Linked DNA regions of Ruficoccus amylovorans. The protein of the gene in region 2 interacts with the protein of the main gene of each other region in a pairwise test. Links are inferred from orthologs where the notes say so. Each region holds a gene or a part of one and is shown on either strand. Other genes may lie near its edges. The genes, in order: accC and ribD.

The links.
Region 1: the proteins of ribD (region 2) and accC interact in binary tests that used the Escherichia coli proteins (3 or more experiments, as listed by UniProt). The link is inferred for Ruficoccus amylovorans from one-to-one orthologs.

What each region holds. Positions count from the first base shown.
Region 1 is NZ_JACHVB010000064.1:22,704-38,886, reverse strand. What follows is about bases 290-3,282. They hold accC (acetyl-CoA carboxylase biotin carboxylase subunit), read right to left. Parts: upstream 2,480-3,282; coding sequence 1,100-2,479; downstream 290-1,099. Other genes in these bases: H5P28_RS18780 (AsmA-like C-terminal region-containing protein), read right to left, coding at 3,260-3,282; accB (acetyl-CoA carboxylase biotin carboxyl carrier protein), read right to left, coding at 2,544-3,008; H5P28_RS18795 (Asp23/Gls24 family envelope stress response protein), read right to left, coding at 516-980; amaP (alkaline shock response membrane anchor protein AmaP), read right to left, coding at 290-500. Outside these bases: more of amaP, read right to left, coding at 1-289; more of H5P28_RS18780, read right to left, coding at 3,283-6,157; H5P28_RS18775 (DUF4340 domain-containing protein), read right to left, coding at 6,179-8,164; H5P28_RS18770 (GldG family protein), read right to left, coding at 8,180-9,661; H5P28_RS18765 (ABC transporter permease), read right to left, coding at 9,663-10,427; H5P28_RS18760 (ABC transporter ATP-binding protein), read right to left, coding at 10,438-11,466; H5P28_RS18755 (hypothetical protein), read right to left, coding at 11,618-12,760; H5P28_RS18750 (type III pantothenate kinase), read right to left, coding at 12,946-13,707; H5P28_RS18745 (biotin--[acetyl-CoA-carboxylase] ligase), read right to left, coding at 13,704-14,696; nadC (carboxylating nicotinate-nucleotide diphosphorylase), read right to left, coding at 14,689-15,624; H5P28_RS18735 (DUF4126 domain-containing protein), read left to right, coding at 15,958-16,183. UniProt on the Escherichia coli protein: This protein is a component of the acetyl coenzyme A carboxylase complex; first, biotin carboxylase catalyzes the carboxylation of the carrier protein and then the transcarboxylase transfers the carboxyl group to form malonyl-CoA.
Region 2 is NZ_JACHVB010000025.1:117,407-121,374, reverse strand. What follows is about bases 1,127-3,968. They hold ribD (bifunctional diaminohydroxyphosphoribosylaminopyrimidine deaminase/5-amino-6-(5-phosphoribosylamino)uracil reductase RibD), read left to right. Parts: upstream 1,127-1,915; coding sequence 1,916-3,022; downstream 3,023-3,968. Other genes in these bases: metG (methionine--tRNA ligase), read left to right, coding at 3,866-3,968; rdgB (RdgB/HAM1 family non-canonical purine NTP pyrophosphatase), read left to right, coding at 3,022-3,639; H5P28_RS10045 (HAD family hydrolase), read left to right, coding at 1,165-1,821. In the rest of the region: enoyl-ACP reductase FabV, read right to left, coding at 1-1,056. UniProt on the Escherichia coli protein: Converts 2,5-diamino-6-(ribosylamino)-4(3h)-pyrimidinone 5'-phosphate into 5-amino-6-(ribosylamino)-2,4(1h,3h)-pyrimidinedione 5'-phosphate.

The DNA.
Region 1 (16,183 bases), on a different replicon or contig from region 2:
ACCGGATCGACCGCCGGAACCGGCACCAAGGCCTCCTCGGAGGCAGATTCCCCGGCCGCAGAAGGCTTGACGCGGCGAATCCCCTTCAGGCCCACGTCGATGCGCACACTGCGACGGTCGAGGTTGAGCGTATTCTGGAGGATGTCCTCGATCCGCATCTGCAATTGGCTGGCAACTTCATTCAGCCGCTGGTCCTCGTTCAGGCGCAGGCCGATGTAAATGTAGAGCCGTCCGCGTCCGGCCTTGATCCGCACCTTCGGCTTGCGCGGGGTGTGGACGTAGTGGCAGGCGTTGAGCACGAGGTCACGGATGGCGCTGCGCGTCACCTCGACCCGGCCCGAAGTCGTCTTAAAAACGCGGATCGATCCACGACGGCGGCGCAGGGCGCAAAAGCCCAGCAACACAATCAGCAGGACGATGGCCGTGCAGACGACGAGCACACGGTCGTGCAGATAAGGCTCGATCTGCGTCTGATAAAAACTCTCCAGCTTGCCGAGCATATGTCAGGGGTGAGGTTAGTCGGTGTGGGGATGGTCCCAGTGGTCGGTCTTTGGTCGGGCCGACTCGGGTTGCTCCATGCGCACACCGTCAACAAAAACTTCCACCTTGGCCACGCCCTTGCTGGTCATGGCCTCGACCTGATCGCGGATCGCCTGCTGGACGACCTTGGCCGTGCTGGCGATGCTCACGCCGAAGCGCATCTCCACGTGGATTTGGATCAGGTAGTTCTCCGCCTCGTCCTCGCGAACCTCCACGCCACGGTCCATTTTCTTGGCACCGAGAGTTTCCCACAGGCCGTCGGCAAAGGTGCCTCCCACGGAGTACACACCGTCCACCTGGAGCGCAGCCATCTTGACGATGTTGGCCACGACCGGGATGTTGATGTGGATCTCGTCGGAGTTTTCCGTCGCTTCGAGCGGGACAGGAATGGAGTTGGGATCCGGTTCGTCAGCGGGCAGGGACGGTTGTTTAGGTGGCATGGTACGGTTTCGGTTAAGGATTAGATCAGAAATGGAGAAGCTATGCGCAAGCGCCGGGAAGACTATTGATGGCTTTCAAGTGCTCGGCAAAGCAAAAATTGGCACCTCCTCGGGAGGCCTTAGAGATCGTCGGAGGGGGCGAAAAGGTCCTTTGGCGTGCGCTCCATGAAGTCGCCCACGAATTTCGTGGTGGCCTCGCCGGAACGGAAGACCGGGTCTTTCATGATGGCGGCGCAGAAGGGGATCGAGGTGCGGATGCCGCGGATGATGTATTCGTTGAGGGCGCGGTACATACGGTCAATGGCGATCTCACGGCTCTGCCCGTAGGAGATGACCTTCGAGATCATGCTGTCGTAGTACGGGGGCACGACGTAGCCGCCGTAGATGTGCGAGTCGATACGCACACCGTGGCCGCCGGGCGGGTAGTAAAGGTCGATCTGGCCGGGGCACGGAGCGAAGTTGCGGGCCGGGTCTTCGGCGTTGATGCGGCACTCGATGGCGTGGCGGATGAAGCGCACGTCCTTCTGGTCCAGGTCGAGCTTTTCCCCGGCGGCGATGGCGATCTGACGCTTGACCAGATCGTAGCCGGTGACCTCTTCGGTCACGCCGTGCTCCACCTGGATCCGGGTGTTCATCTCGATGAAATAGAAGTCGCCGTTTTTATCGACGAGGAACTCGACGGTCCCGGCATTCTGGTAGCCGCAAGCTTCAGCGATAGCGACAGCGGCCTTACCCATTTTTGCCCGCAGCTTCTCATCGACGAAGGGCGACGGGGCCTCTTCGACCACTTTTTGGTAGCGGCGCTGCACGGAGCAGTCACGCTCTCCCAGGTGGATGACCTTGCCGTGCTCGTCGGCCAGGAGCTGGAATTCGATGTGGCGCGGGTTCTCGATGAACTTCTCCACATAGACCGAACCGTTACCGAAGGCCTTAAGCGCCTCGTTGCGGGCCATTTCAAACTCGCGGGCAAAGGCCACGGCATTGTGGGCCAGGCGCATGCCTTTGCCACCGCCGCCGGCCACGGCCTTGATGATGACGGGGAAGCCGATCTGCTTGGCCAGCTTGAGCGCCTCGGTCTCGGAGTCCACGGGGCCGTCACTGCCGGGGATAACCGGAGCCTTGGCTTTTTTGGCCACAGACTTGGCCATCGCCTTGTCGCCCATCAGGCGAATGGTGGAGGAGTTCGGCCCGATAAACTTGATGTTGCAGCTCTCGCACTGCTCGGCGAACTCCGCGTTTTCCGACAGAAAGCCGAATCCGGGGTGAATCGCGTCCACATCGGCGATCTCGGCCGCGCTGATGATGCGGTCGGCCTTGAGGTAGCTCTCGGAGGACGCCGCCGGGCCGATGCAAATGGCCTCGTCAGCCAGTTGCACGTGCAGGGACTGCTCGTCGGCCTCGGAATAGACGGCGAGGGTCTTGACGCCCAGTTCGCGGCAGGCGCGCACGATGCGCAGGGCGATTTCGCCACGGTTGGCAATAAGGATTTTCTTAATCATGGGTGCTCGGGCGGTCGCGCCGGGAGACGGCGCGGCTGCAGGATGAACATTGGGCGGAAGAAGCTCAGGAAGCCTTGATTTTGAACAGTGGCTGGCCGTACTCGACGGACTGGCCGTTCTCGACCAGGATTTCGAGTATCTTGCCCTTGGCCTCAGCGTGGATCTCGTTCATGACCTTCATGGCCTCGATGATGCAGACCACGGAGTCAGCCTTGACCTCGGCGCCGACCTCGACGAAGGCCGAGCTATCCGGACCGGGTGCGCGGTAGAAAGTTCCCACCATGGGCGACTTGATAAACTGGGTGCCGGGCTCTTCCTTCGGCTTGGCCGGGCCGACGGAGACCGTCGGGGCCGGAGCCGCCGCAGGTGCGGCGGGCGCAGCCACGGGAGCCGGGGCGGGCGCGTACATGACAGGCTTCTGCGACTCGCGGCAGATGCGAAGCTTCAGGTCCTTTTCCTCGATTTCAAACTCGGTCAGGTCCGAGCGCTTCATCAGGTCGATGATATGTTTGATTTCCTTGAGATCCATATCGGCAAAAGGTTTTTTGGGTCCAAAAAGTGCGTGCCGCAACCGGGTGCAAACCGGTACGGGAGGATGAAAGCCCACAGACTAGGAGAATTTTTCCCCGGCGGGCAACGTTTTGTTGTCACACGTTTTTTTCATTTTCCGGAGGAGAAAAAGCGCAAATCACGCCTGACGCGTGCCGCGAAGCCGCTAAACCGGCACTACGGGGGCGCGGCAGGGTCTGCCACGGACCACAAAAAGACACAAAAAACACCTCAATTGCCTGCCCCGCCAAGCTTGGGAACTTCTTCGGGAACTTCTTCGAGCACGTTAAAAAGGCCGCTCTGGTCCGAAGTCAGCGGGGTCTGCCCGGTGGGGTTCTGCACCTGTTTCTGGCCGGTAAAGATGCCGATGGGGCGAAAATCGACCTTCCAGCGGGGCTTCGAAAACGTCCCCTGGAGCTGCGCCTCCACCACGTCGGTGAGTGGATTGATGGCGGAGAATATCTGGGAAATCACCGGCACATCGATCCCGCCCAACGGGTAGAGTGAGAGGAAAAAGTCCAGCTCGTTGGTGTCGAGGTTGATGTTGCCATTGGCGTCGATGCGGGCGGTGGGGCCGGAGATTTCGACCTTCGAGAAGTGCGCGTAGCCCTTGCCGACCACGAACGGAGCCTGCCCCTTGGTGAAGTCAACCGTTCCCAGGTTGAGCCCGACGGCCTGGATGGCACGGGAGAAACCGCCGAAGAGGTGAATCTGCCCCAGCACGGCGTCGCGAACGCCGATGTTCCCATGACCGCGGAAGCTGGTCACGTCCCCGGTTTTGCCCTGGGCGTTCAGATCGAAGTCGATTTTGGCCAATTCCTCCTTCTTGCCCTTGCTGACGGGCGGCGGGGGGGGCTGGACCGGCGCAGGGGCCGGAGCCGGAGCGTCTTTCTCGTCCTCGCCCAGAAAGGGGATAGCGTCCTGCAACTGCTCATAGGAGGCTCCCTTCAGGGACACTCCCAGTGCCATCTCGTCCGCTCCGTCTGCCTCAGCCAGCTTCACATCCGCCTGGCCGGTCCCCTTCCCCCCGGCCATGCCGAAGGTCATCCCGCGCAGTTGGAGCAAACCGGGCTTGAGGAAGCCCCGGAACGCCAGATGGTCAAAGACAAAGCCGTCGTAAATCGTCTGCGTGTCCATCCGGGCAATGATTTTCAGGTACAACTGGTCCTCCCTGCCGTCCTTGCCATCGACAGTCAGGCCGTTGACCTGGACCTGCGGGGGGCTGGTCGTCTGGAAGTCCTTGACGTAGCCAAGTGCTTCTTTTCCCGCCAGGCCGGCCCCCTGCGTGAGCGGAAGCGTGCTGGCGGCGGCAAAGCCGAGCGAGGTACGCTGATCCCCGTCATCAGGCGAGTAGCAGAACTGGAGGGCAGCATTAAAGGCTCCCTCCCGGTTTTTCCCCTGCATGTCATACAGGATAATCCTGATCGGCTCGCGCCAGAGCATGGCGGTAAAGGTATCCACATCGACCCCCTGATACGTGAGGTCCACCAGCTTGTTATAGCCGAAAAAGGTCTTCCCCTCGTCCCCGCGCCCGTAAAAGCCCTGAATGTCGATGTTCGAGTAGGGAAGCGTCCCGTGGAAGTCGAAGTCCTTCCACAGCGGCTCCCACCAGTCCGCGTCAATCAGGAAGGAAATCTCCATCGGATCAACGTTGCCCTCCAGCAGAAAGCGGTAGCCCTTGGTATCAAAATTCTCGCTATAGGAGCCTTCGACGGTGTAGCGGGGAGTCGAAAGAACCGCCTGATAGACGTCAAGCTGGCTGGGGGTGACCCTCGCCCGGGCGAAAGCGGAGGTCAGCTCAAGCTTTTCGTAGCGTGTCCGGCCAAAGTCCAGTTCCACCTCGGCCGAGGCGAACCGGAACCCCTCGTCCAGCCGGACGTTACCGCTCCAGCGCGGGCGCTTGCTGCAATCCAGGTCCGGCGGATGCTCGAACTTACCTTCGAGAAAGCTGATCTTGAGCAAATCCATCGGATCCCACCAGGCCCGCACGGCCAGGTCCGCCGTCTCCTTCTGCATATCGACCCGGCCATCGACATGGAGCCAGTGCAGGTCCTCGCCAGTCAGCAGGTGAAGCGAGGCCTCAACCAGCGGCGAACGCGCAAAATCCGCGCTCCCGGTCACGGTATCGACCTTCAGGTTGACCGCCTCGACATTGATGGCAGCCAGCTCACAGGCCTGCGGCAGCGCATGGAGCCCCGGTTTCGGGATGATAGCCTGCAATTGGACGGCCCCGGCCTTCGCCTTGCCCTCCCAGGCCATGTTACGCATCCGGGCGTATGCCTTGCGGAGCCGGAACGAGTCCGCGTCCAGCCCGGTAGCTTCGGCCTGAGCCGTCATCCGCCCCCCGTCGATCCCCTGCCCCAGATTGAAATCCTCGGCCTGAAAATCGACTGCCAGCCGGACATCCTGACCGTCGGGCGCGGGCTCGAAACGCACCTGCACGCGCGGATCAGTGAAGCGCTCCACCCAGGCGTTTGCCTTGAGCACTTCCCGGCAAAAAGCCGCATAGGCGGCCGCCGTGCGGCGATCACGCTCCTCAGGGGTCACTGCCTCGTCCGACTCCATCATTTTCTCAATCCGGGCCACGGGCAGCGAACCGTCGGCCCGGATATCGAGCCCGCGCAGGCGCAAAATGAGCCGGTCCAGGTCGAGACGCTTGTTGCGGATGGCGACTTCGGTAAAAATATCCTGTGCCACCTGCTCGCGGGCCCCGGTCGGGGAAAGCACGGTCGGGCAAAACAGGTTGCAGCGGGAGAGCCAGACCTCGTCGGGCAGGAAATGCCGCTCGAACACCGCCCAGGGGGGGAATTCGATCAGGACCAGGTCGGCCTCGGCAATCGGCTCGTGATAGCCGGGGAGCCGCACCTCGATCTTGCGCAACAGGAGGATACCCCGCAGGTCGAGCTTCATGCTGGCGATCTCCACCTCATAGCCCTGCTCGGCCAGTGCCTGCTCCACTTTGTCGGTAACAAAGCCCGGGATGGGCAGCTCCCCGTCTTCCCAGAGCAGGTAAATAAGCGCGCCCTGCGCGAACAAGGCTGCCAGCAGCCCCAGGTTGAACAAGACATGGATCCACCCCAGCAGGTGTTTCCACCAGGGTCGGACCGGATGCTGGCTCCGCGCGCTCATGAGGATCGGGCTTAAGCGGCGTCAGGGGGCCTGCTTGTCAGGCGTGGCGGCGGGCGCGGCAGGCGGAGAAGGAGCCGGCTTCTCTCCGGCAGCCTCGGGCAGCGGGAGCGGCAGCGGCTCGGCCTGCTCGATGCCCTTCGGTGTATCCGGAAGGACGGGCGCGTCCTGCTCGAAAGTCAACGGGAAGAGCGCGTCGATCATCTCCTGCGTCAGGTAGAAGGCCAGCCCGTTGGCCGGGAAACCGGCAAGCTGCTTGTTGGCGCTCAGGCGCGGACCGAAATCGAACTCACGCTGGGTGGTGGCTCCAGCCTGGCTGCCGGGCAGGAAGTAGTCCACCGTCAGGCGGTAGCGCCAAGTCCCGGCAGGCCAGTCGCCAAAGGGCTTGTCCGCGTAGGAGCCGACCCGGAAGTTTTCCAGTTCGTCCACGAGGTCGAGCGCGGCTTCGCGCTCCTTCTCCGGCAGCGAGGCCCAGTGGGTGCTCCAGGTTTCCTTCTGCGTGTCGAGCTTGGCCGCGAGCAGTTCCTTGTCGCCGTCCAGGTCGGTCAGGGTGAGCCCCACCACCCGGGCCCCGGCCATGCTCTGGTCGAGCACGCGGCTGCGGTAAGTCAGCGGCTCGGAGTTGATCTGGTTAAGGATCAGGCTCCCGACCTTGTAAACAAAAGGCTCGCCGGAGAGCTTGGCGTAGAGGCCGTCGCTCTGCTTATCGGTCCCGAGCAGGAGCGTCTGCTCGCTGGCCCCGCGCAGGGTGACGCGGACAGTTTTCGGCCCGGCCAGCCCCCACTGCTCCAGATCCTGCCCCGAGGGAGCGTCGGAGGCAAAGGCGGTGGCATTGAGCGTGCGCAGCGAAATTAGCAACTGCCCGATAATCTCCGCGTCGGCGGGCTGAGTGACGATCTTGCCGCCCGGCTCCTTGCGAAAAATCTGCCAGCTTTCCTTTTCGTCAGCCTGGCGTTTTTCGAGCTTCTGGAGGGTCAGGCTCTTTTCGTTCTCGGTGATCTCGATGGCGTTGACCTGCGAGGGGTCGAACACGAAAAACTGCCGCTGGCGCAGGCGGTCGGCGGAGTTGCTGAGGCGTTCGAGCGGCTTCTGCTCCACCGTGAAGACCGTGCCCGAGGCGCGGTCGTTCTCCAGGCGGGCGTAGCGCTGGGGCTCCTCGCCGGGGAGCACTTCCGGCACTGGAGCACCCACCAGCAGAGTACGACGGCGGTTGTTGCCCCCAAGGGTGATGCGCATGTACGGCTCGGCAAAGACGGCGTTCTCGCCACCGGGCAGATCGCGCACGATGTGGATGCTGCGCAGGGCGGTCAACTGGCCCAGAGCGGCGTCCACCTTGGCGTTGTCGGCGCGGACGCGGATGGGCGACTCCAGCCACCAGTTGTCCCCGCTCTCCTCGAAGCGGTAGCGCTGGTCGCCCTGTTCGATGGTGAGTGAGCGCACCTCGAAAAGCGGGATGTCAAAGACCCGGTCGCTGCGCAGGTCGGCCAGGCCGATAGTGATGGCCTTGAGCAACTCGTCGCTGACGACGAGCACGGCGTCCCCGTCGGGCGGGAGCAGATAGACGCGCTTGCCGAGCTGGGTGGGCGCACCGATCTTGAGCGCAACCTCCTTGCCCCCCATCCGGTAGCTGAGGATGATGGACGGGTCTTCCAGCCCGAAGTCAGCCAGGCTCTGCCCGCTGTGCCGGATCTCGGACAGCGGGATGGAGACCTCCTTTTCCAGGAACTGCAACTGGGTCAGGATACGCTGGATGGCGTTGTCATTGGCGGGCCAGACGTAGGGACTGGTGATCTCCCAGCCGCTGCGGGTACGCTCGATGACGCGCTCCTCCTGCTTCTGGGCGGTTTTGACCTGGATGCGGATCTGGTCCACGCCGGAGGCGTTGGAGAGGATGTTGACCGTCTCCTGCATGTACGCCTCGCGCGGGTCGGACTGCTTCTCCAGGACGTAGATCCAGTAGAACGCCGCCAGATTGAGGATGACCAGAATGATGGTGAGTTTCAGGCGCATGGGCGGTGTAAAGTTTTAGCGACGGCGAATGAAGGTGACCATAATGCCAAGCAGGGCGACCCCACCGGGAAGGATCAGGAGGCGGAGCCCGGTATCGATCAGGTCCTGACGGCTCAGGCTGATCTTGTAGTTTTCCAGCTTGCGCGGCTCGATGTTGACCAGCGACTCCTGGTCGAGAATCCAGTGGATGAGATTGTGAAAGAGCGTCTCGTTGGCCGCCGCCGGGAAGCGGTTGTTACTGAACAGGCCGGAGTTGCCGAAGACCACGAGCTTGCCGCCGGGGATGTTCAGGCCAAAGCGGTTCCCCGCCGAGCGTTCCGAGACCATGGCCAGCGTGACCGGGCCGGAGAGGTCCGTGTCCTCGTCGTACTGGATGGGCTTGCGCAGGTAGTCGCGCTCGGCCCAGCTCTGAGGCGAGGAAGCCATCAGCGGGGTGATTTCCAGGCTGTTGTCAATCGGTGCGCCGAGATCCTGCCGCACCGGACGGCTCAGCCCGACCAGCACCTTGAGCTGGTTGTCGTGAAGGATCTTGGTGATCGGGTGCTCGGAGAAATTCCCCACCAGCGAGTCCCCTTCCGAAGCCAGAAACTCGTTCGAAGCCTCCAGCACGAGCATGTCGTCGGACATGACGCCCCAGTCGTAAAACAGATCGTCCAACCCATGCGGGTTGCCCGGCTCCAGCAGTACGACGAGACGGCCGTTGTCCTCGGTCAGGTAGCGGCGCAGCTTCTCCTGCTCGGGCGGGAGGAGTTGCGTCTGGATACCGGCGATGATGACCAGCCCGGCGTCTTCGGGCACCTTGGGGACTTCCATCAAATCGAGGGGCTTCTGGGAAAAATTGCGCTGACGCAGGTAGTACGAGGCCCGCGAGAAGCCGCGCAGCGGGTCAACGTCGTCCGGGCGCATCTCGCCGTGGCCAGTGAGGTGGTAAATGGTCTTGGCGTTTTGGTTGGTCACGTCGAGGATGGCCGAGGTAAAGGCCTGCTCGCCCTGAAAAGCGCTGACGCCGTTCTGGTCGGTTTTCCACACATCCAACGGGAGCACCTGCTTGTAGCGGTCGCCGCTGCTGACCACGATGACATTGTCCTGGTCCGGGCTGATCCCGAATTTGTTAACCAACTCCTGCGCCTTCTCGCTCTGGCGGTAAACATTGACGTACTCGACGTTGATCATGGGCCTGCCGCCGTGGGTCTTGCTGGCCAGCTCGTACTCGCGCAGCAGGCGGCTGACCTGCCGGAAGATGAACCGCATCTCCTGCGGAGCCGACTCCGGCGGCGAAGTCACAATGATCCGTACTGGCTCGCGCACCTGGTCCAGATAGGCCAGGGTCTCGGCCGAGAGCGAATAGCGGTTGTTGCTGGTCAGGTCGTAACGCTCGAACGAGCGCGAAGCGATGTAATTGACCGCCCCCACCAGCGTGACGAACAAGATAATCTGCACCAGCCGGTTGATCCGCAGGACCCAGCGCGCGTAACTGAACTCTTCCATTCGGGACATATCAGGCCTTGGATTCGACGACGAGCGTGGTGATGCCCAGCAGCAGGGCGGTGTTGCTGAGGTAGAGGATAAAGGGCCGCGTGTCGATGACCCCGCGGCTGAAGTCCTCCAGGTGCTTGAACGAGCGGATATACTCCAGCGGCGACTCCAGCCAGTACATCCACGAATACTCCTGAATCGGCAGCCTCAGCAAGAGTTGCCCGCTGATGATAATGATAAAGAGCAGGCTGAAACACAGCATCCCGGCCACCAACTGGCTGCGGGTCAGGCTGCTGGCGAAAATCCCCAGCCCGATGTAAAGCGCTCCGCTCAGGGCGACAAAGAGGTACCCCCCGAGCATCGGAGCCAGCTCCAGCACCACGGCCTTGTCCGCCGTGCTTTTGAGCCCGTAGGCGGCGATAAAGGGGAAGCCAATCGTCAGCCCCCACAGCAGCATGTAGAACACATACGCGCCCAGGAACTTGCTCAGCACCACCTGCCAGGCCGTGGCCGGGGTCGTCATCAGAGTCTCCAGCGTGCCCAGGCGGCGCTCCTCGGCGATGGAGCGCATGGTCAGCAGCGGCACCATGAAAAAGACCGGAATCCAGAAGACCTGGAAAAACATCACCGAGGGCGACATGTCGGCCTCCCGCGTGCCCGCCTCATTGAGCACCAGCAGGTAGATCAGGCCCATCAGCAGCAGAAACAGCACCGAGGCCACGTAAGTGGCGGGCGCGATCAGCAGCATGCGCAATTCGTGGGAAAAAAGGGTCAGAAAATGTCGCATCGGTGCAGGGTCAGGTCTGGGCGGGCGTCTTGTCCGTTTCGTTCTCCCGGGTGTCGTCGGCTTTGTCTTCGGGCAGACTCTCGTCCCAACTGCGTTTGGTGGCGGACATGAAGATGTCCTCCAGGTTCGGCTGCAGGCGGGCCACCTCGTGAATACGGGCCTGGCGGGCGCGCAGCGCGTCAATAAAGGCTTCAGTCAAATCCAGATGCGAAGGTGCCTCCATCAGGTACTCGCACATGCCTTCGGTCTGGGCGGAACTTTCCAGTGCCAGCTCGGGGCTGACGGCCGGCAGGAGTGTCGCCATGCCCTCGGCCCGGAGCGTCGTGCGCACACGGTAGCGGGTCATGGGCAGGAACCGCTCCCGCAAGCTCTGGGAGGTTCCGTTGGCCACCACCCGCCCCTGATTGATGATGATCACCCGGTCGCAGCAAAGCTCGATCTCGGGCAGGATGTGGCTGGAAATAATAACCGTCATGCGCCCGCGCAGCGAGTCGATCAGGTTTCGGATGCTGAGGATCTGGTGCGGGTCCAGGCCGATGGTGGGCTCGTCCATCACGATCACCTCCGGCTCGGCCAGGATGGCGTCGGCGATGCCCACGCGCTGCCGAAAGCCCTTCGAGAGCGTCCCGATCAGGCGGCGGCGGGGCTTGCGGTGCAGTTCGCACACCTCCATCGCCTCCTCCACCCGGTCGCGGATGCGGCGGGCCGGAATCTCTTTGAGCCGGGCGCGGTAGCGCAGGTACTCGATCACGCGCATGTCCTCGGGCAGCGGGTTGGACTCGGGCATGTAGCCGATGTGCTTTTTCACCTCGCCCGACTGGCTGGCGACAGGGATCCCGCACACCCGGACAATGCCCGAAGTGGCCGGCATGATCCCGCACAGGATACGCATGGTCGTGCTCTTGCCCGCCCCGTTCGGGCCGAGAAAGCCGACTACTTGCCCGGGGGCCACCTCGAAACTGATGCGGTCAATCGCTTTGCGCGGACCGTAGCTCTTCGTTAAATCGAGGACTTCAATGGCTGGCTGCTCTGGTTCCAAGGATCGTGGGTTAGACTCGTTCGCGGCGAAAGGGTTCAACAGCCGGTTCGGCTGCGTATCTGTTCACTTTGAGCCATCAAATCCCAATCTGGCAACCCAAGAAAATCCCGAATTCCGTACCCGACCGACGCTGAATACCGGGTTCGCAGGCTCAAGCCACCCGCGAGCCGGCCCGCGCTCCGCGGCACCTGCGAGCAAGGAGAAGAAGCAGGACTGCGCCGCCAGCCAACTGCGCCCAGACCGCAGGCTCCGGAACATGAACGACGTATCCATTGGGCAAGCCCTCGCCATTGGCAGTGTAAACCCCGATGACATAATCCTCGTAGACCGAATTGCCCGAAGTCGCATCGACGTCCAGCCCCTCCTCCGAAGGATAAGCGATGTCCAGCCAGTCAGCCTCCCCGAATCCTCCTTCCCCATCCCGAGAAACCTGGGCATAGAAGGCACCCGAAGTGCCATCGGCGATCCAGTCGCCGGTCAGGTTATAGCCACCATTGCCATCTCCAGTGATACCATCGAAATGCGTGATGACGTCTTCACCGGGCGCGTTGTCGTAGTAGAAATCGGTCCAGTTGGTCGTCACGCCTGTGACAATATCATAATCCAGCAGGTAGCCAACGGAAAGCCCTTCATTACCGATAGCGCTGTAGCCGCCTGCGATGGTGTAGCTCGTTCCTCCGTTGTACCAGACTCCGTATGCGGTGATGCTGGCCACCCCGGCTTTCGTCAATTCGCGGTAGGATTGGCTGACAATGTCATAAATAAACGCGCGACCCGTGGCCAGGTCCGTATCAAAGTTCCCCACCAGCAAGTCGCCGTGCGTGCTGTGGGCAATGGTGTTGAGCGTCGTCTCACCACTGTGCGTGGGCGTAAGCGTTGTCCAGGTCCCCCCTCCGGCGGCCGGACCTTCGTAGAAAAGCCCCAAATCCCTGGCGCCTGTCTCTGACGTTTTATAACTGCCTGCCACCCGGATATTTCCGTTCGACAGCGTGTTGGGTCCGTAAAGAGCCGTACTTGTGGTCGTCGCACCGGGTTGGTTGAGAATCCACCAGGTTCCGCCCCCCATGACAGGCCCCCGGTAAATCAGCCCCTGCGTGCCGCTACTGCCTCCCGGCGTATAAACCCCGGTCATATAAACGCCCCCGGAGTTGTCCGCTCTGATGCCCGTCAGGTAAGTCGAGCTATTGGGGATGCTACCATCATAATTGAGAGTCACATAATCAGCCTTCGCACCTCCAGCTATCCCGACAACAACCAGTATTCCAAGCCCAACGCGTACCAATGAATTAATCATGGCTCTAGGGAGTATCAAGGTTCTTCAGCCCGTCAAAGGGTAAGATGAATACCCTATAAATAAAAGAACAACACATTATTTTTCCGCATGAAACGCATTAATCTAATAGGCCCAAAAAGAATTAATTATCGGGTAGATGAAAACATAAAATCTACAATTTTCACCGACGGCTGACCCAGCAGGCATTACACCGACTCGCCCGAACGCCGCCAGGCCTCGGCCAGCCCAAGCAGGCTCAGGTACGGCACCTGCCTGATCGGCTCCTGTGCCTGATCGAGCCAGACAACCGTGCCCCCACCAGTGGCCAGCACTGCGGGCAGTTCCTCGCCCCGGGCCGCAAACTCCTCCCGGCTGCGCTCCAGGAGCGCCCGGATCATCCCGCCGTAGCCGACCACGCAGCCGAGCTTCATGGCGTCACGGGTCGAGCGCCCGATCCGGCCCGGGTCTTTAAGCTCCTCCAGGCTCAACTCGGGCAAGAGAGCGGTTTTTTCGTGTAAATACTTGGTCATCATGGCCGGACCGGGTGCGATGATGCCCCCGATATAGCCGTCGGCACGGGTCACGAGGTCGAAAGTCGTCGCGGTACCCGTGTCGATCACGATGGCGGGAGCCCCGCAAATCACTTGCGCGCCGATGCCGTTAGCCAGCCGATCAGGACCGATCTCAGGCGGGTGTGGATAACTGATGGCCAGCCCCGGACAATGTGCGTGGTCCAGGCGTACGCCGTCAACGACGCCCGCCGCTCGCAGGCATTCCTCCAGCTCCGTAGTAGCCGCCGGGACAACCGAACAATACGCCACCCCCTCGAAATCCGCCTCCGCCAACCGCTGGGGCAGCAACTGAGCCAGCTCGCGAGTCGGCAAATCCTCGGTTCGGGAGACCCTCTGCCCCTCGACATACCCCAGATGCAACCGCGTGTTACCAATGTCGATGCACAAAATGCTCATTTTTGTTTCCTCAAGGTGACATCCCCCGCCGCAAACTGCCGCTCCTGCCCGTCCGGCAGGCGCAAACGCAAGGTCCCAGTCTCGTCAATACCGAGGTACTCGCCCACGATCTCGCCGTCGGCTAACGAAACCGTCACTTCCTGCCCGGTAAGGGCATCATGCAGCGGCCACTGCTCCCGAAAGGTTTCCCGGTAGCAGTCTTCCAGAAAGGTATCGCAAGCCTTCTGCAACGCGCAAATCAGCTTCGCCGCCGTCTCATTCAGGTCGAAAACCCTCCCAACCGCTTCCCGTAGCGATCCAGCCACCCGGCGGACTTCGGGAGGATACTCATCGGTGACACCGTTCACATTGAGCCCGATCCCAAACACCAGGTCACGCAGCATTTCCGAGTCGGAGCGAGCCTCGGTCAACATTCCGGCTACTTTTTTCCCGTTCCAGTGCAGGTCATTGGGCCACTTAACCTTGAGCGACACGCCGCACAACTCGTTGATTGCCAGAGATGTCGAAAGCCCCATCCACAGAGTGAAAGTCTGCATCCGCGCCGGAGGGAGCTGCGGGCGCAGAGCCAGACTGAGGGTCAGATTCCCCGGGTCCTGGCTGAACCACTCCCGCCCCCGGCGACCTCGCCCAGCGGTTTGCCGCCCTGCCACGACAACGAAAGGCGTGTGCTCACCTTCGGCCAACAGGCGCTCGGCCTGCGTGTTGGTGCTGTCGGTCTCGGCCAGAAAGTGCAGATTCGCCGGGCAGGCCAGTCTTAACAGGTGCGCAGCCAGCAAAGCCGGGTGCAGAGCCTCGGGAATTGTCTCCAACCGGTAACCTCGATTCCGGATCGCCTCGAAGGCGAAGCCCTCCGTCCTCAGCCGCTCCAACCTCCCCCAGACCGCCGCCCGGGACACACCCGTGTCCTCGGCGATAGAGGAGCCGGAGACATAGCCGCCGTCTGCCGCCAGAAAGGCGGCCAGGATTTCCGCGTCGCTGACCTCACCCATGACTGCTCCAGTCCAGGCCGATGTCCATCCAGCGGCTGCGGTGCACGACCGCTCCGCTAGACACGAAGTCCAGCCCGAGCGAGGCCAGCGACTTCGCATTGGCCTCGTTGATCCCGCCGCTGGCTTCGGTCCAGGCCTTATCGCCGATCAGGGCCACGGCCTCGCGCAAGCCTGCTGTGGTGAAATTATCCAGCAGAATCACGTCCGCACCGGCTTCCAGCACGGGCGGGATCTGCTCCAGATGGTCTACTTCAACCTCGACCGCGAGATCCGGACGCCGCTCGCGGGCCGCCCGCACGGTGGCGGCCAGGCGCTCGCCCACGGTGGCGTCGCTCGCCGCCAAGTGGTTATCTTTAAACATGATGCGATCAAAAAGCCCCAGCCGGTGATTCCACCCGCCCCCGGTCGCCACGGCGTATTTTTCCAGCATGCGAAAGCCGGGCGTGGTCTTGCGGGTATCGAGCAGGCGCGGCCCACTTTGTCCCAGTAGGGTGACATAATGCGCCGTCGTGGTGGCAATCCCGCTGAGGCGCTGGAGAAAGTTCAGCATGACGCGCTCGGCGCGCAGGATTGTCCCGACCGGGCCGGAAATCCGCCCAATCAGCCCGCCCTCGTCCAGGGGCGTCCCGTCCGCCGTCAGGGGGCTCCACTCGCAGCCCCCCCCGTAAACCTCCAGAATAACCGGTACCAGCCGCAGTCCGCACAGGCGCATCGGCTCGCGGGCGACCAATTCGACCGTCCCCCGCGCATCCGCAGCCAGCAGGTCCGTGGTCGCGTCACCACCGGGGCAGTCCGGCTTTCGCAGACCGGCCCCGCCGAGGTCTTCGTCGCGGGCCATTTCGACCAGACGCCGCAGCCAGGCCGGATCGAGTTCATCCCAGCTCAACCGGCGCAGTAAATGCCCAGCATGCCTTTGAGGTTTGCTCATGCCCATTTCGCTAGGCCAAGCCCGCCCCCGGCGCAAGCTCATTGCATGGAAGAAAGCCTCCCCACCACCGTGGAGTCGGCCGTATCGCTCTTTCCGACCGCGCCCGACCGTGCTGACCGCGCAAGCCTCCCCCTGTAGCGCGTAGCCACACAGGCCCTAAACGGACATCCATTCCTCGCTCGCCCGGTTACGCGGCCATCGCATTGACCGGGGCCGCCATCCGCTTATGTCCCTTGCAAACGAGCCGATATCTGCTAAATAATTAATGTCACAAGCCCGCTCAGATAAAATAATTCGCAGACGCGGAGCGACCACTCAACCAGCACACAGGATATGGACCAGGGCACATTGACCGGCATCGTCGCCGTTATCGCGGGCATCGGCCTGAGCGCCGCCGCCGGGTTTCGCGTGTTCATCCCCATGCTGGCCCTGAGCATCGCCGGTAAAACCGGCGTGATCGAGCTGAGCGAGAGCTTCCAATGGCTGGCAAGCTGGCCCGCGCTGATCGGCCTGATCACTGCCACTCTGGCCGAAATCGCCGCCTACTACATCCCGTGGG
Region 2 (3,968 bases):
CAGGTTTTCCGAGGTGACGGTGGGCCAGAGGCTTTTCACCGCGTCCTGGACTTCGGTTTTCATTTCCCAGTCGTCCAGGCGGATGCGGCCTTCGTGGTCGGTCTCGGGCTTGCCGTTGTGGAACTTCTCCGCGAAGAGGCGCTGCATCTGGTGGATACAGTCTTCGTGGAGGTTTTTCTCCTTCATCACCTTGAAGAGCAGTGAGATATAGAGCGGGACCACGGGGATGGCCGAGCTGGCCTGCGTGACCACGGCCTTGTTGATCGCGACCCAGGCGGGGATGCCCTTGGCGGTCAGGGTGGCGGCGGTGTTTTCAAGGTGCTCCTTGGCCTTGCCGATGGTGCCGCTGCGGTAGATCGGGTGGGTGACTTCCGGCCCGATGTAGGAATAGGCGAGCGTACCTGCGCCCTCGGCCAGCACACCGGCTTCCTTGAGCGCGTCCATCCACAGGACCCAGTCCTCGCCGCCCATGACCTTCACGGTGTCGGCGATTTCCTGCTCGGTGGCAGGTTCTATGACATGCTCGGCGATCTGCTTCTTGTCGGTGTCGAGCGTCTTGGCAGTAAAGGGGAAGCCCACGGGCTTGAGTACGGACTTGAAGACCTCGCCCGTCTCGGGGTCGGTCCGGCGCGGCGAAGCCAGGCTGTAAATGACCAGATCGACCTGCCCGAGCTTGTCGCGGATCATGTCGATGGTCTGCTGCTTGATCTCATTGGAGAAGGCGTCGCCGTTGATGTTCCCGGCGAAGAGGCCGCGGGCCTCGGCGGCCTGGGTGAAGGCGGCGGTATTGTACCACCCGGCGCTGGCGGGGCGGCCGTTGGAGCTGGGGCGCTCGAAGAACACGCCGACCGTGTCCGCTCCGAAGCCGAAGGCCGTCACAATGCGCGAGGAAAGTCCGTAGCCGGTGGAGGAGCCCACGATGAGCACGCGCTTGGGGCCGCCCTCGATGGAGCCCTGGCTGGCGACGTAGTCGATTTCTTCCTGCACGTGGGCGGCGCACCCGGTGGGGTGAGAGGTGATGCAAACGAATCCGCGGATTTTCGGCTTAATGACCATGCGCGGGAGTAAACCACTATTCACGGGGATTAATCACGCCTTTTTTTTACCCTTCGGGTGTAAAAAAGCCGTGCCCTGCGTCCGCGCCTGCGGCATGCTTGCGGCCCTATGGCAAGTCTGCAAGGAGCACTTTTCGACTGGGACGGCGTCATCGTGGATTCGTCCGCCGCTCACGAACTGAGCTGGGATCTCCTGGCTGCGGAGGAAAAGCTCACCCTCCCGCCGGGGCATTTCAAGCGCGGATTCGGACGCAAGAACACCGTTATCATCCCGGAAATCCTTGGTTGGACGACCGACCCGGCTGAAATCGCCCGCCTGGGCGACCGCAAGGAGGCCCTTTACCGCGAAATTATTCGCGAACGCGGGATTGAGCCGTTGCCCGGCGTCTACGACCTGCTGCGGGGGCTGAAGGAAGCGGGCATTCCGTGCTGCGTCGGCACCTCCTCCTCTCGCGAGAACATCGAGACGATCATGGACATCGCGCACCTGCGCGAGTACTTCGCGGACATCACCAGCGCCGAGGACGTGACCGTGGGCAAGCCCGACCCGGAGGTCTTTCTGGTGGCGGCGAAAAAGATCGACCGCAGCCCGGAGGACTGTGTGGTTTTCGAGGATGCAATCCACGGTTTGGAGGCCGGGCGGGCCGGGGGCATGAAGGTCGTCGGCGTCGCCACGACCCACCGCCTCGAAGACCTCGGCCTCGCTGATCTGGCTGTCCACCGGCTGACGGAAGTGGACGTTCCGCGCCTGCGGGAGCTGTTCTGAGGGAGCGGCGAGTGGGAAGTGATTTTTGTCACGAGTGGGTGACAAAGATTTCTCTCGCCAGAGGGGAGAGAAGATTCATAGACCGGTTGGTTCCATGAATACGGATCCGGCCCACACGACGTTTATGCGGCGCGCATTGGCTCTGGCCCGCCGGGGCTGGGGCAAGACCCATCCCAACCCGATGGTGGGCGCGTTGATCGTCGAGGAGGGCAAGATCGTGGCAGAAGGCTGGCACGAAAAAGCCGGTGAGGCCCATGCCGAAGTCGCCGCCATCCGCGCCCTCGGGCGCGACCCCAAGCCCGGCGCGACGCTCTACGTGACGCTGGAGCCGTGCAGCACGGAGGGTCGCACCCCGCCCTGCACCGAGGCGATCCTGCGGGCCGGTATTCTCAAGATCGTGGTCGGCGCGACCGACCCGAACCCCGACCACGCAGGCCGGGGCCTGGACGTGCTCCGGGAGCGCGGCGTGGAAGTGGTTTCCGGCGTGCTCGCGCCCGATTGCGAAGACCTGAACCTGATTTTTAACCACTGGATCGTGCACAAGCGTCCGCTGGTCGCGGCCAAGATCGCATCCACGCTTGATGGTCACACCGCGACGCGGGAAGGCCACTCGAAATGGATCACCGGTGAGGAGGCCCGGCGCGACGTTCATCGCTGGCGGCGTTATTTCCCGGCCATCGCGGTCGGGTCGAATACCCTGCGGGTGGACAATCCGGCGCTGACCAGCCGCCTGGAGGAGACCTGGTGCCCGACGCGCTTTATCTTTGACCGGACCCTGCGCACGGTCGGCGAACCGCTGCCCCGTGTTTACTCGGACGAGTGGCGCGGCCAGACCATTGTCGTCACGGATTCTGCCGACGCCCCCCGCCGGCTGAAGACCCTCAATGACGCGGGCGTGGAAGTCTGGCAAATGCGCGCTGCGCGCTTTTTCGACTCATTTTTGGAAAAATGTACCGAGGCCGGGATTACCGGTGTTTACGTCGAGGGCGGGTCCAGCTTGCTGGGGCTGTTGCTGGAGGAGCACCGGATCGACTACCTGTTTTCCTACCGCGCCCCGGTTTTCCTGGCTGACCCCGAAGCCCTGCCCGCGCTGCGCGGGCTTGTTTCTACGACTCTCGATGCCGCACCCCGCCTGAAAAACATTCGTCACGCCCTCTACGGGGACGACCAGCTCATGCGCGGTCACATCGTTTATCCATAATGTCCAAGAAATTCACTGTTTACCTGGCCACCAGTAACGCTCACAAAGTTGAGGAAATCGCCGCCATGCTGGCCGAGGCGGATGTACCGGTCGTATTGGAGTCGGCGGCCGCGCTGGGCGGCATGCCCGATGTGGATGAGAGTGGCTCAACCTTCGTCGCCAATGCCCGCCTGAAAGCCGCCGCGCTTGCCCCCAAACTGCCCGGAGACGCTTGGGTCCTGGCCGATGACAGCGGCCTGGCCGTTGACATTCTCGGCGGGGCCCCGGGGGTGCGCTCGGCCCGCTACGCCGGGACCGGCTCGACCAGCGACGAGAACAACCACCGCTTGATGGACGAACTGGCGATGGTGCCGCGCGATCGCCGAACCGCCCGCTTCGTCTGCTGCTTTGTGCTGATGGACCACGCTGGCAAGGAAACCGTCTTCAACGGCACTTGCGAGGGCCGGATCGTGATCCGCCCGCGCGGTCACGCCGGATTCGGCTACGACCCGCTCTTCGCCCCCGAAGGCTACGATCAGACCCTGGCCGAGCTCGGCTCCGACGTGAAAAACCACATCAGCCACCGTGCCAAGGCCGTCCAGGCCCTGATCGAGTGGTTCCGTGCCAACGGGGAGTAGTGGAGCGTCTTTCTTGAGTCGGCCACGGCGCTCGCAAATTGGGGGTAGGAGCCTTTCTGGCTCCGTAGGGGGCTTGCCCCCTCAATGTCGTGTGCGGTCACGCACGGGGTAGGAGCCTTTTTGGCTCCGTAGGGGGGCTTGCCCCCCTCAATGTCCCGTGCGGTCACGCACCCCGGAGTTTTGGGTTGAGCTTTGGGGGCGGGCGGGTTTCCTTGTTCCCCTTGCCATGAAGACTTTTACGCTCACCACCGCGATTGACTACGCCAACGGCTCACCGCACATCGGGCACGCTTATGAGAAGGTGCTCTCCGACGTGATTTGCCGGCATC